2 regions of the Clostridium celatum genome follow, and region 2 is predicted to be linked to the other one. Evidence: predicted binding sites of a transcription regulator. Region 2 holds the regulator's gene; the other holds the start of a gene.
What was found. The regulator Rex, encoded in region 2, represses fermentation and respiration genes when NADH is low (regulators of the CRP and FNR family bind a similar motif). The targets are predictions, from matches to a motif close to ATTGTTAANNNNTTAACAAT.
Positions count from the first base shown of each region.

Region 1: adhE (bifunctional acetaldehyde-CoA/alcohol dehydrogenase) is a predicted target of Rex. The motif match lies at 3,473-3,492, and genes of this name have one in related genera.

Region 1 covers NZ_JAJKGM010000025.1:15,389-20,806, forward strand. The annotation lists gene LPC13_RS10980 (Crp/Fnr family transcriptional regulator) at 1-527, opposite strand, end outside; gene adhE (bifunctional acetaldehyde-CoA/alcohol dehydrogenase) at 696-3,344, opposite strand; gene LPC13_RS10990 (ABC transporter ATP-binding protein) at 3,823-4,626, opposite strand; gene LPC13_RS10995 (ABC transporter permease) at 4,586-5,418, opposite strand, start outside.
Region 2 covers NZ_JAJKGM010000010.1:76,437-81,854, forward strand. The annotation lists gene LPC13_RS06605 (heavy metal translocating P-type ATPase) at 33-2,516, shown strand; gene LPC13_RS06610 (redox-sensing transcriptional repressor Rex) at 2,955-3,590, shown strand; gene LPC13_RS06615 (short-chain-enoyl-CoA hydratase) at 3,963-4,772, shown strand; gene LPC13_RS06620 (acyl-CoA dehydrogenase) at 4,931-5,418, shown strand, end outside.

The DNA of each region.
Region 1 (5,418 bases), on a different contig from region 2:
ATTAAAGTTCCCTCTTCAACTTCTCTTCCATAATCTCTAGATAATTTCCATAGTTTTGCAGCTACTCTTTTTTCCACTTTAATTGGAATCGAGTTTTTACTTTGTCTATATAATCTTCTTACTTTAATTGCTAATGAATTTATTATTATCTTAGATAACTCAAAGTCATCTTTCATTATGTCAATAAACTTTATCCTATCAAAACAGATTATTTCAGCATTTTCAAAAGCTTCACAGTTAATTGATGAAGGTAAATCATCTATTATTATTTCATTTATAATAGATTCTTTTCCTAATATAAAAATAACTTTTTTTTGTGCAGATTCACTTTGCTTATATAATGCAACCTTACCACTTTTAACTATGTATATACTATTTATTATTTCTTTATCTCTAAATAAGTGTTCGTTCTTTTTTAATTCTCTTATATAGCAAATATCATTTAATCTACTAAGTGTTTCATTATTAACCTTATCGAATAACCCTAATTCTTTAAATATATTAATAGTATCTTTACTCAAAATCATATCTCCTATGTTTTTATTTTATCTTACTTTAGTATATCATATATTTATTATAAATTTACTACCTTTATATGTAAGTTTATTCTTAGGTTAATATAAAAAAGATCTCGGTATTTCTACCAAGACCTTTTTTTAATCAAGTTAATACTAATTATCTATGCTAAATGTATATTACTTGTTTTTCTTTTCTTTTTTAGTTGTAGCTGCTTCAGCTTTAGCTTCTGCTTTAGCATCTCTTCCATAGTAGCTAGTGATATACATTTCTTTTAATTCTTTCATTAATGGATATCTTGGGTTAGCTCCTGTACATTGGTCATCAAATGCTTGCTCAACCATTTCATCTATTGTTTCGAAGAACTTAACTTCACTTACACCAGCATCTTTTATTGTTTTTGGCATATTAACTTTAGCTTGTAATTCTTCTATAGCTTTAATTAATAATTCAACTTTTTCAGCATTAGTGTTTCCACCTAATCCTAGGTAATCAGCTATCTTAGCATATCTGTAAGATGCATTTGGATATTTGTATTGTGCAAATGCTGCTTGTTTAGTTGGTGCTTCTTCAGCATTGAATCTTATAACTTCATTCATAACTAATGAGTTAGCCATACCGTGTGGTAAGTGGTGGAATGCACCTAGCTTATGAGCCATTGAGTGGTTAATTCCTAAGAATGCATTACTGAATGCCATACCTGCCATACAAGATGCATGAGCCATTTTTTCTCTTGCTTTAATATTAGTTGTACCTTCATTATAAGCATCTGGTAAGTATTTGAATACTAATCTAATTGCTTCTAAAGCTAATCCGTTAGTATATTCTGAAGCCATTATTGAAACGTAAGCTTCAATTGAGTGAACTAATACGTCGATACCAGCACAAGCTGTTAATCCCTTAGGAGAAGTCATCATTAATTCTGCATCAACGATAGCCATATCTGGAGTTAGTTCATAGTCAGCTAATGGATATTTAACTCCTGTTTGTTCATCAGTAATAACTGCGAATGGAGTAACTTCTGATCCAGTACCAGCTGAAGTTGCTATTGATACCATCATAGCTTTTTGACCCATAGTTGGGAATCTGTATATTCTCTTTCTAATATCCATGAATGTCATAGCTAAATCGTGGAAGTTAACTTCTGGATGTTCGTACATAACCCACATAATTTTAGCAGCATCCATAGCTGATCCTCCACCAAGTGAAATTATAACGTCTGGTTGGAATGATGTCATTTCTGCAGCACCAGCTTTAGCACATCTTAATGTTGGGTCTGGTTCAACATCTGAGAATATTTTGTATTGGATTCCGTTCTTTTCTAAAACTTCAGTAACTTTATTAGTGTATCCCATTTCGAATAACACTTTATCTGTTACGATGAATGCTTTCTTTTTACCCATTTCAGCTAATTCTTCTAAAGCTACTGGTAAACATCCGTATTTGAAGTAAGTTTTTTCTGGAACTCTAAACCAAAGCATATTTTCTCTCCTTTCAGCGATGCTCTTAACGTTAATTAAGTGCTTAGGACCAACGTTTTCTGAAACTGAGTTTCCTCCCCATGATCCACAACCTAATGTTAATGATGGTGCTAATTTGAAGTTGAATAAATCTCCGATTGCCCCTTGAGCTGCTGGCATATTTATTAATGTTCTAGCTGTTTTCATTCTTTCTCCGAATGCTAACACTCTGTCTCTATTCTTAACTTGATCAGTGTAAAGTATTGAAGTATGTCCCATACCACCTAATTCGATTAATCTATCAGCCTTATCTAAAGCTTCTTCGAATGATTTAGCTTTGTACATAGCTAAAACTGGAGATAATTTTTCGTGTGAGAATGGTTCTTCTAATTCAACTGAAGTAACTTCCCCAACTAAAACCTTAGCTGATTCTGGAACGTTAACTCCTGCCATCTTAGCTATCTTGTAAGCAGATTGACCAACCATGTCAGCATTTAATCCACCTTTTTCATTTAAGATAACTTTTCTTACTTTATCTACTTCTTCACCTTTAAGGATGTATGCTCCTCTAGCATCTAATTCTTTCTTAACTTCATCATATACTTGTTCTAAAACAACGATTGATTGTTCTGATGCACAAATAACCCCATTATCAAATGTTTTAGAAAGTAATATTGAGTTTACAGCCATTTTAATGTGAGCTGTTTCATCAATGATTGCTGGAGTATTACCTGCTCCAACCCCTAAAGCTGGTCTTCCTGATGAATAAGCAGCCTTAACCATTGCTGGACCACCTGTAGCTAGGATTATATCTGATTCTCTCATAACATTTTGTGATAATTCAACTGAAGGTTCATCAATCCATCCGATTATTCCTTCTGGAGCTCCTGCTTTAACTGCAGCTTCTAAAACTATTTTAGCAGCTTCTATTGTAGCATTCTTAGCTCTTGGGTGTGGAGATATTATGATAGAATTTCTAGTCTTTAAAGCTATTAAACACTTGAATATTGCTGTTGATGTTGGGTTTGTTGTTGGAACTATAGCAGAGATAACTCCAATTGGTTCTGCTACTTTTGTAATTCCGTGAGTCTTATCTTCTTCTAAAACTCCACAAGTTTTCATGTTCTTATATTGGTTATATATATATTCAGCAGCAAAGTTATTCTTTATAACCTTGTCTTCAACTATTCCCATTCCAGTTTCTTCAACAGCCATTTTAGCTAACTTAATTCTGTTGTGGTTAGCTGCTAAAGCTGCTTGTCTAAATATTTCGTCTACTTGTTCTTGAGTATAAGTAGCGAATTTTGCTTGTGCTTCTCTTAATTGTTTAATTCTTGCTGTTAATTCTTGAGCGTTTGTAACTTTCATTATTACATCCTCCTAATAATCAATAATTTATGTTAATTTGAATTGATATCTATTATTTTTATTAGACATTGTTAAATTTATGTTTTGATTGTTATTTTTTTAACCTGTCCACAAACTTATTGTACTTGATTGTTTATTTTTTGTCAAACTTTTTTTGAAAATATTTTTATTTATATTTTTTAGCATATTTCAAGCTCATATCAAAGCCTTTATTTTAAGCCAATGATAACATTTTCATCAATTATGTTTATTTTTAGACACTTTTTATATTTTTTTCTTTACTTTTTTGCACATTTATTTTAAATAACTTTAATTTTGAAAACTTTCTTTACATATCTTTTTTGTTATTATTATAACAATTCAAATGTAACTTTATTGTTTACTTTATTAATATTTCTCTATTCTCAGGGTTTTATTCTAAAAATAAAAAGAGAAATTTCTAAGGTGAAATTTCTCTTTTTATTGCATAGTATCTACTTTACGCTAATGATGTTAAAAGACTTCTATCACTAATCTCATCCATTAAATTCGCTCTTCCAAATAACTCCGTCAACTTTTCTGTAGTTAAATTACTCTTCTCATTTCCGTCTACATCTATTATAATCTTACCTTCATGCATCATTATAAGTCTATTTCCACATTCTAATGCTTGTTTCATATTATGAGTAACCATTAATGTAGTAATTTCTTTTTCTTCTACTATTCTTTTAGTTATCTCCATTATTTTATTTGATGTTTTAGGGTCTAATGCAGCTGTATGTTCATCTAGTAATAATAGTTTTGGTTCTGACATTACAGCCATAACTAAAGTCAAAGCTTGTCTTTGCCCTCCTGAAAGCAGATTCACCTTATTATATAATTTATTTTCAAGTCCTAAATCAAGGCTTACTAACAATTCCTTATAATAAGCAATTCTTTTTTTATTAATTCCAAAGGTTAGTCCATATTTATGACCTTTATTATCTGCTAATGCCAAATTTTCTAATATCGTCATATTAGGAGAAACTCCCATGGTTGGATTTTGATAAACTCTTCCTATATCTTTTGCTCTTACATACTCCTCTTTAAAAGAAATATCTTTTCCATCTAATATAATCTTGCCCAAATCTACTTTTATATTTCCACTTACTAAATTTAATAGTGTTGATTTACCTGCTCCATTAGATCCTATTATTGTTATAAAATCACCTTTTTTAATTTCAATATTAAAATTTTCAAAAACTTTATTTTCATTGATGGTGTTAGGATTGAATACTTTGTATAGCCCCTGAATTTTTAACATCTTCATCACCACCTTTTCCAACTACTTCTTTGATTTTATTTTTCTTACGCTTTATCTTAAAAATATCATTATTAGATGCTAATGCGATAACTACTATTATAGCTGTCATTAACTTCAAATCATTTGGATTTAATCTCATCCACAACGCTATAGCAACTACCAATTTATAAATTATAGCTCCTAATATAGATAAGGTTGTTGCTTTAACAAATGAAATCTTACCAAAAATAGATACTCCTATTATTACAGCAGCAAGTCCCATAACAACTGTTCCTTGTCCCATAATTACATCTGCAAAACCTTGATGCTGTGCAGTAAGTGCTCCTGCTAATGCTACTAATCCATTACTTATCATAAGTCCCATAACCTTAATAATATTTTTATTTATTCCAAGTGCTGACACTACTTGCTCGTTATCACCAACTGCTACTAATAAAAACCCAGCTTTTGTTTTTAAAAATAAATCTAATAATGCCTTAACTACAATTACTATAGCTAATATTATAAATATAGAATTAATAGAAGTATTTTTAAATATATGATTTGTACTAAAAAGTGGAGTATTTGCCTTGCCCATTATTCTTAAATTAATTGAATATAATCCTATCATTACAAGTATTCCAGACATTAAATTACTTATTTTTAGCTTTACATGAAGAAATCCTGTAATAGAACCTGCTATAGCTCCACCTATAGTTGCTACTAATATTGTAATCCAAGGATTTACCCCCTTAACTAAAAGTGCCGCTGAAATTGCTGCACCTAAAGGGAAAGTTCCATCAACTGAAAGAT
Region 2 (5,418 bases):
TTTTAGTTATTAAAGATAAGGAGGGAATATAATTGGAAGTAAAACTAGAATTAGAAGGATTAAATTGTGCTAATTGTGCTAATAAAATTGAAGATAAAGTAAGTAAGTTAAATGGAATTAAAGAAGCAAATTTGAATTTTTCAACAAGTGTTTTAACTGCAGAAATTCATGAAGAAAGTCTGAAGGATGAAATAATAAATCAAATTAAAGAAATAGTAAACAAATTAGAGCCACATGTTAATGTTAAGGAAAGAAAACAAAATAAAACAATAAATAGTAGTAAAGAGATATGTAAAAATATTAAGTGTAGTGATTTAGAAGATAATAATGACAACAAAGAATTAAAATTTAAATTAGAACTAAAGGGATTAGATTGCGCAAATTGTGCAAATAAAATTGAGAATAAAGCTAGTAAATTAGAAGGTGTAAAAGAAGCAATTTTAAATTTTACTACAACAACATTAAATGTAGAAATAAAAGAAGGCTATAACAAGAAAGATACGATAAATGAAATAAAAAAAATAGTTTTAAATTTAGAACCTAATGTTGTAGTTGAAGAAATTTATACCAATAAGAATACGAAAGCAAATAATAGTATATGTAATGATAATAAATGTAAAGTTAATAATGATACTTCTGAAATAAAAGCAATGTCAGGGAGCACAGATAATAAATTATTATTTTATATTAAAGACAATTTAAGGTTAATTATAGGTATAGTAGCGTATGTCATTGCATTAATATTTAAAGGGGATGGAAATTTATTATCAATAATTTTATTTGCAACTAGTTATTTGATCATAGGAGGAGATGTAGTTTTAACTGCAATAAAAAATATAGCTAGAGGAGAAATATTTGATGAAAATTTCCTTATGAGTATAGCTACAATTGGTGCATTTTTTATAGGTGAATATCCAGAAGCAGTGGCTGTTATGCTTTTCTACCAAGTAGGAGAAATGTTCCAAGGATATGCAGTAAATAAATCTAGAAAATCAATTTCATCTCTTATGAATATAAGGGCAGATTATGCAAATGTATTAAGAGATAATAAAGAAATAAAGGTTTCACCAGAGGATGTTTATATCGATGAAATTATAATTGTTAAGCCAGGTGAAAGAATACCTCTAGATGGTGTAGTAATTGAAGGAACAAGCTTTATAGATACAGCTGCATTAACAGGTGAATCAGTTCCAAGAGAAATTAAAGAAGGAAATGAAATATTATCTGGAGCTATAAATACCAATGGAGTATTAAAGGTTAAGGTAAATAAAGAATATGGTGAATCAACCGTAGCAAGAATATTAGAATTAGTTGAGAATGCTTCAAATAAAAAAGCACCAACAGAAAAGTTTATAACAAAATTTGCAAAGGTATATACTCCAATAGTAGTTATAGTAGCTATAGTTGTAGCAATAATACCACCATTAATACTAAAAGATGCTACATTTTCAGAATGGATTTATAAAGCATTATCCATATTAGTAGTATCCTGTCCATGTGCTTTAGTGGTATCAATTCCTTTAGGATTTTTCTCTGGAATAGGGGCTGCATCTAAAAAAGGTATACTAGTTAAAGGAGGAAATTATCTAGAAGCACTTAAAGAAAGTGAAGTAGTGGTTTTTGATAAAACCGGAACTTTAACAAAAGGTGTGTTTAAAGTAACTGAAATAAATACAGAAAATATAAGTGAAAGTGAGCTTTTAGAGATTACTGCAATTGGAGAAAGTCACTCTAATCATCCTATTGCAAAATCAATAATACAAGCTTATGGAAAAGATATAAATAAAGAAGAGATAAAGAATTATAAAGAAATTTCCGGATATGGTATAGAAGCTAGTATAAGGGATAATAACGTACTAATTGGAAATAGTAAGCTAATGAAATCTTATAATATAAACTATGAAGAAAAAAAATCCATTGGAACTATAGTACATGTTGCTATTAATGGATTATATAAAGGGAATATAGTTATATCTGATGAGATAAAAGAAAATGTAAAAGAAGCTTTAAAGTCATTAAAATCAGCAGGGATTAAAAAGACAGTAATGCTTACTGGAGATAATAAATTAGTTGCAGAAGAGGTAGCTAAGAATATAGGAATAGATGAAGTATATTCAGAGTTATTACCTGGAGATAAGGTTGGGAAAGTTGAAGAGTTATTAAATAGAAGTGATACAAAAGGAAAAGTAGTATTTGTTGGTGATGGAATAAACGATGCACCAGTATTAGCGAGAGCTGACATTGGAGTTGCTATGGGTGGCGTTGGTTCAGATGCAGCAATTGAGGCTGCTGATGTTGTATTAATGCAAGATAATATTTATTCATTAGTTGATTCTATACAAGTTTCAAAAAGAACAAGTAAAATATTATGGCAAAATATAATTTTTTCACTAGGGGTTAAGATTGCAGTAATGATATTAGTTGTTTTAGGTTTAACAAACATGTGGGCAGCTGTATTTGCAGATGTTGGAGTAACCTTAATAGCAGTATTAAATTCAATGAGAATCATTCGATAAATATTGACAAAATATATTATGTTAATTATAATAATTTAAGTCGAGAACATTTTTAAGGCATAAGGGTGTAGCATACAAGATCAGCTTTGACTCTTGTATAAAGTTAGATTGTAGAATCTAACTTTGCATTTAAATGAGACTTATGTATAACGGATCTGCTACGTTATACATAAGTCTCTATTTTTAGGCAAAAATAAGTTTGAGATGAAAGTAAGCATTGAAAAAATATATAAATTGAAATAAAATATTTTTAAGTTAAAAGTTAATAAAATTAAATTTAAATTAAAAATGAGTTTTAATTTAAATTATATAAGTATTTAAAAATTTTAAATCATATTTGTAAATATAGAATTAAAATAAAAAGTATGTTATTATATTATCAAAGTGTTAGGTTGGTAAAATAGAGAATTTTTAAAAGAATAAGGAGATTCATATACTATGGAGAAGAAAAAAAATGTTTCTATGGCAGTAATTAAAAGATTACCAAAATACCATAGATATTTGAAAGAGTTGATGAGAAATGAAGTAGATAGAATTTCTTCCAAAGAATTGGGAGAAAAAATAGGATTTACTGCATCTCAAATAAGACAGGATTTAAATAATTTTGGAGATTTTGGTCAACAAGGTTATGGGTACAATGTAAAAGAATTATATAAACAAATTAGTTTAATTTTAGGATTAGATAAGGATTATAAAGGAGTAATAGTTGGAGCAGGTAACTTAGGGCAAGCAATTGCAAACTATGGAAGATTTTCTGATGATGGATTATCAATAGAGGCTATATTTGATGCAAATCCTAAGCTTGTAGGAATGAAAATTAGAGATGTAGAAATAAACGATATTGATACATTAGCACAGTATTTAGAAAGTAATACTATAGATATTGGAGTAATTTGTGTTCCAAGAATAAATGCTCAAAAAGTTAGTGATATATTAGTTAAGGGTGGAGTAAAAGCTATATGGAATTTTGCACCTGTAGATTTATCAGTACCAAGTGATGTTACTGTGGAGAATGTACACCTTTCAGAAAGTTTATTAACTTTGGTATATTTAATGAATAAAGATGAAAAGTAAAATGATAGCATACATGATTTAAGATGTATGCTATTTTTTTTATTATTAAAATTTAAGTCTATTATACGTTTTTAATGTGTAATTTAATATTTAAATTGTTATTTATTATACAAAAGAAAATAAAGGGAAAAAAGAGATAATAGTAAACGTATTCCAAGAAAAAAATTGAAAATAAAGAATTAATATACTAAAAAAGAAAATATTAATTGCAAATGCTAAATTTAGCTATTATAATTATAAGTAGGTTAAGATTATTCAGAATCTTCTAACCAAAGATGAGATTATGAGTTATTTTTTTTGATTTATTTGTTACATAATTAACAAAGAATTATAGGGTATAAATGAATTTGGGTATAAAAGGGAGGAAGAATCATGGAAATTAAAAATGTAATCTTAGAAGAAGAGTTAAAAAATGTAACTCTTGAAAAAGAGGGGAATTTAGCAATTATAACAATAAATAGACCAAAAGCATTAAATGCTTTAAACTCTGACACTTTAAAGGATTTAGATGTTGCTATTACTAATATAGAAAATGATAACGATATTTATTGTGTGATACTTACAGGAGCAGGAGAAAAGTCTTTTGTTGCAGGGGCTGATATTGCTGAGATGAAAGATTTAGATTCTAAGGGTGGAGAAGAGTTTGGACTTTTAGGTAATAAAGTATTTAGAAGATTAGAAACTTTAAATAAACCTGTAATAGCTGCAATTTCAGGATTTGCATTAGGTGGAGGTTGTGAACTTGCTATGGCATGTGATATAAGAATTGCATCAGAAAAGGCAAAATTTGCTCAACCGGAAGCAGGGCTTGGAATTACTCCAGGATTTGGAGGAACCCAAAGATTACCAAGAATAGTTGGACTAGGTAAAGCTAAAGAATTAATTTATACTTGTGCAATGATTAATGCTGAAGAAGCTTTAAGAATTGGATTAGTTAATAAGGTTGTTCCGTTAGAAAATTTAATGGATGAAGCTAAGAAAATGGCAGCAGCTATAAATGCTAATGCTCCAATTGCAGTAAAGCTTTGTAAAGATGCAATTAATAGAGGAATGCAGGTAGATATGGATAAAGCTATAGAGATTGAGGCAGAAGACTTTGGTAAATGCTTTGACTCAGAAGATCAAGTTGAAGGAATGACAGCTTTCTTAGAAAGAAGAGCAAAGAACTTTAAAAATAATTAGGGATTAATAATTAGCAGTTAGAGGTTAGGGTTAAGGGTTTGGATATTTCATCTTAAACTACTAAGTACAAGCTAAAGACTACTGATTTATTCAAATATATAAGTAAGTTGTGTATATATATTTACACAATAAGGGTATTGCAGGGAGGTAAAAAAGCAATGAATTTTGGATTAACTAGAGAACAAGAGTTAGTAAGACAAATGGTTAGAGAATTTGCAGTTAATGAAGTAAAACCAATAGCTGCTGAAATTGATGAAACAGAAAGATTTCCAATGGAAAATGTAGAAAAAATGGCTAAGCTAGGCATGATGGGTATACCATTTCCTAAGGAATTAGGTGGCGCTGGCGGAGATGTATTATCATATATTATCACTGTTGAAGAATTATCAAAAGTTTGTGGAACACATGGAGTTATAGTTTCAGCTCATACTTCACTTTGTGCTTCATTAATATATGAAAATGGAACTCCGGCTCAAAAGGAGAAATATTTAGTACCACTTGCAAAAGGTGAAAAGATAGGTGCTTTTGGTTTAACAGAACCAGGTGCAGGTACAGATGCTGCAGGACAACAAACAACAGCTGTTTTAGAAGGCGATAACTATATATTAAATGGTTCTAAAATATTCATAACAAATGGTGGAGTTGC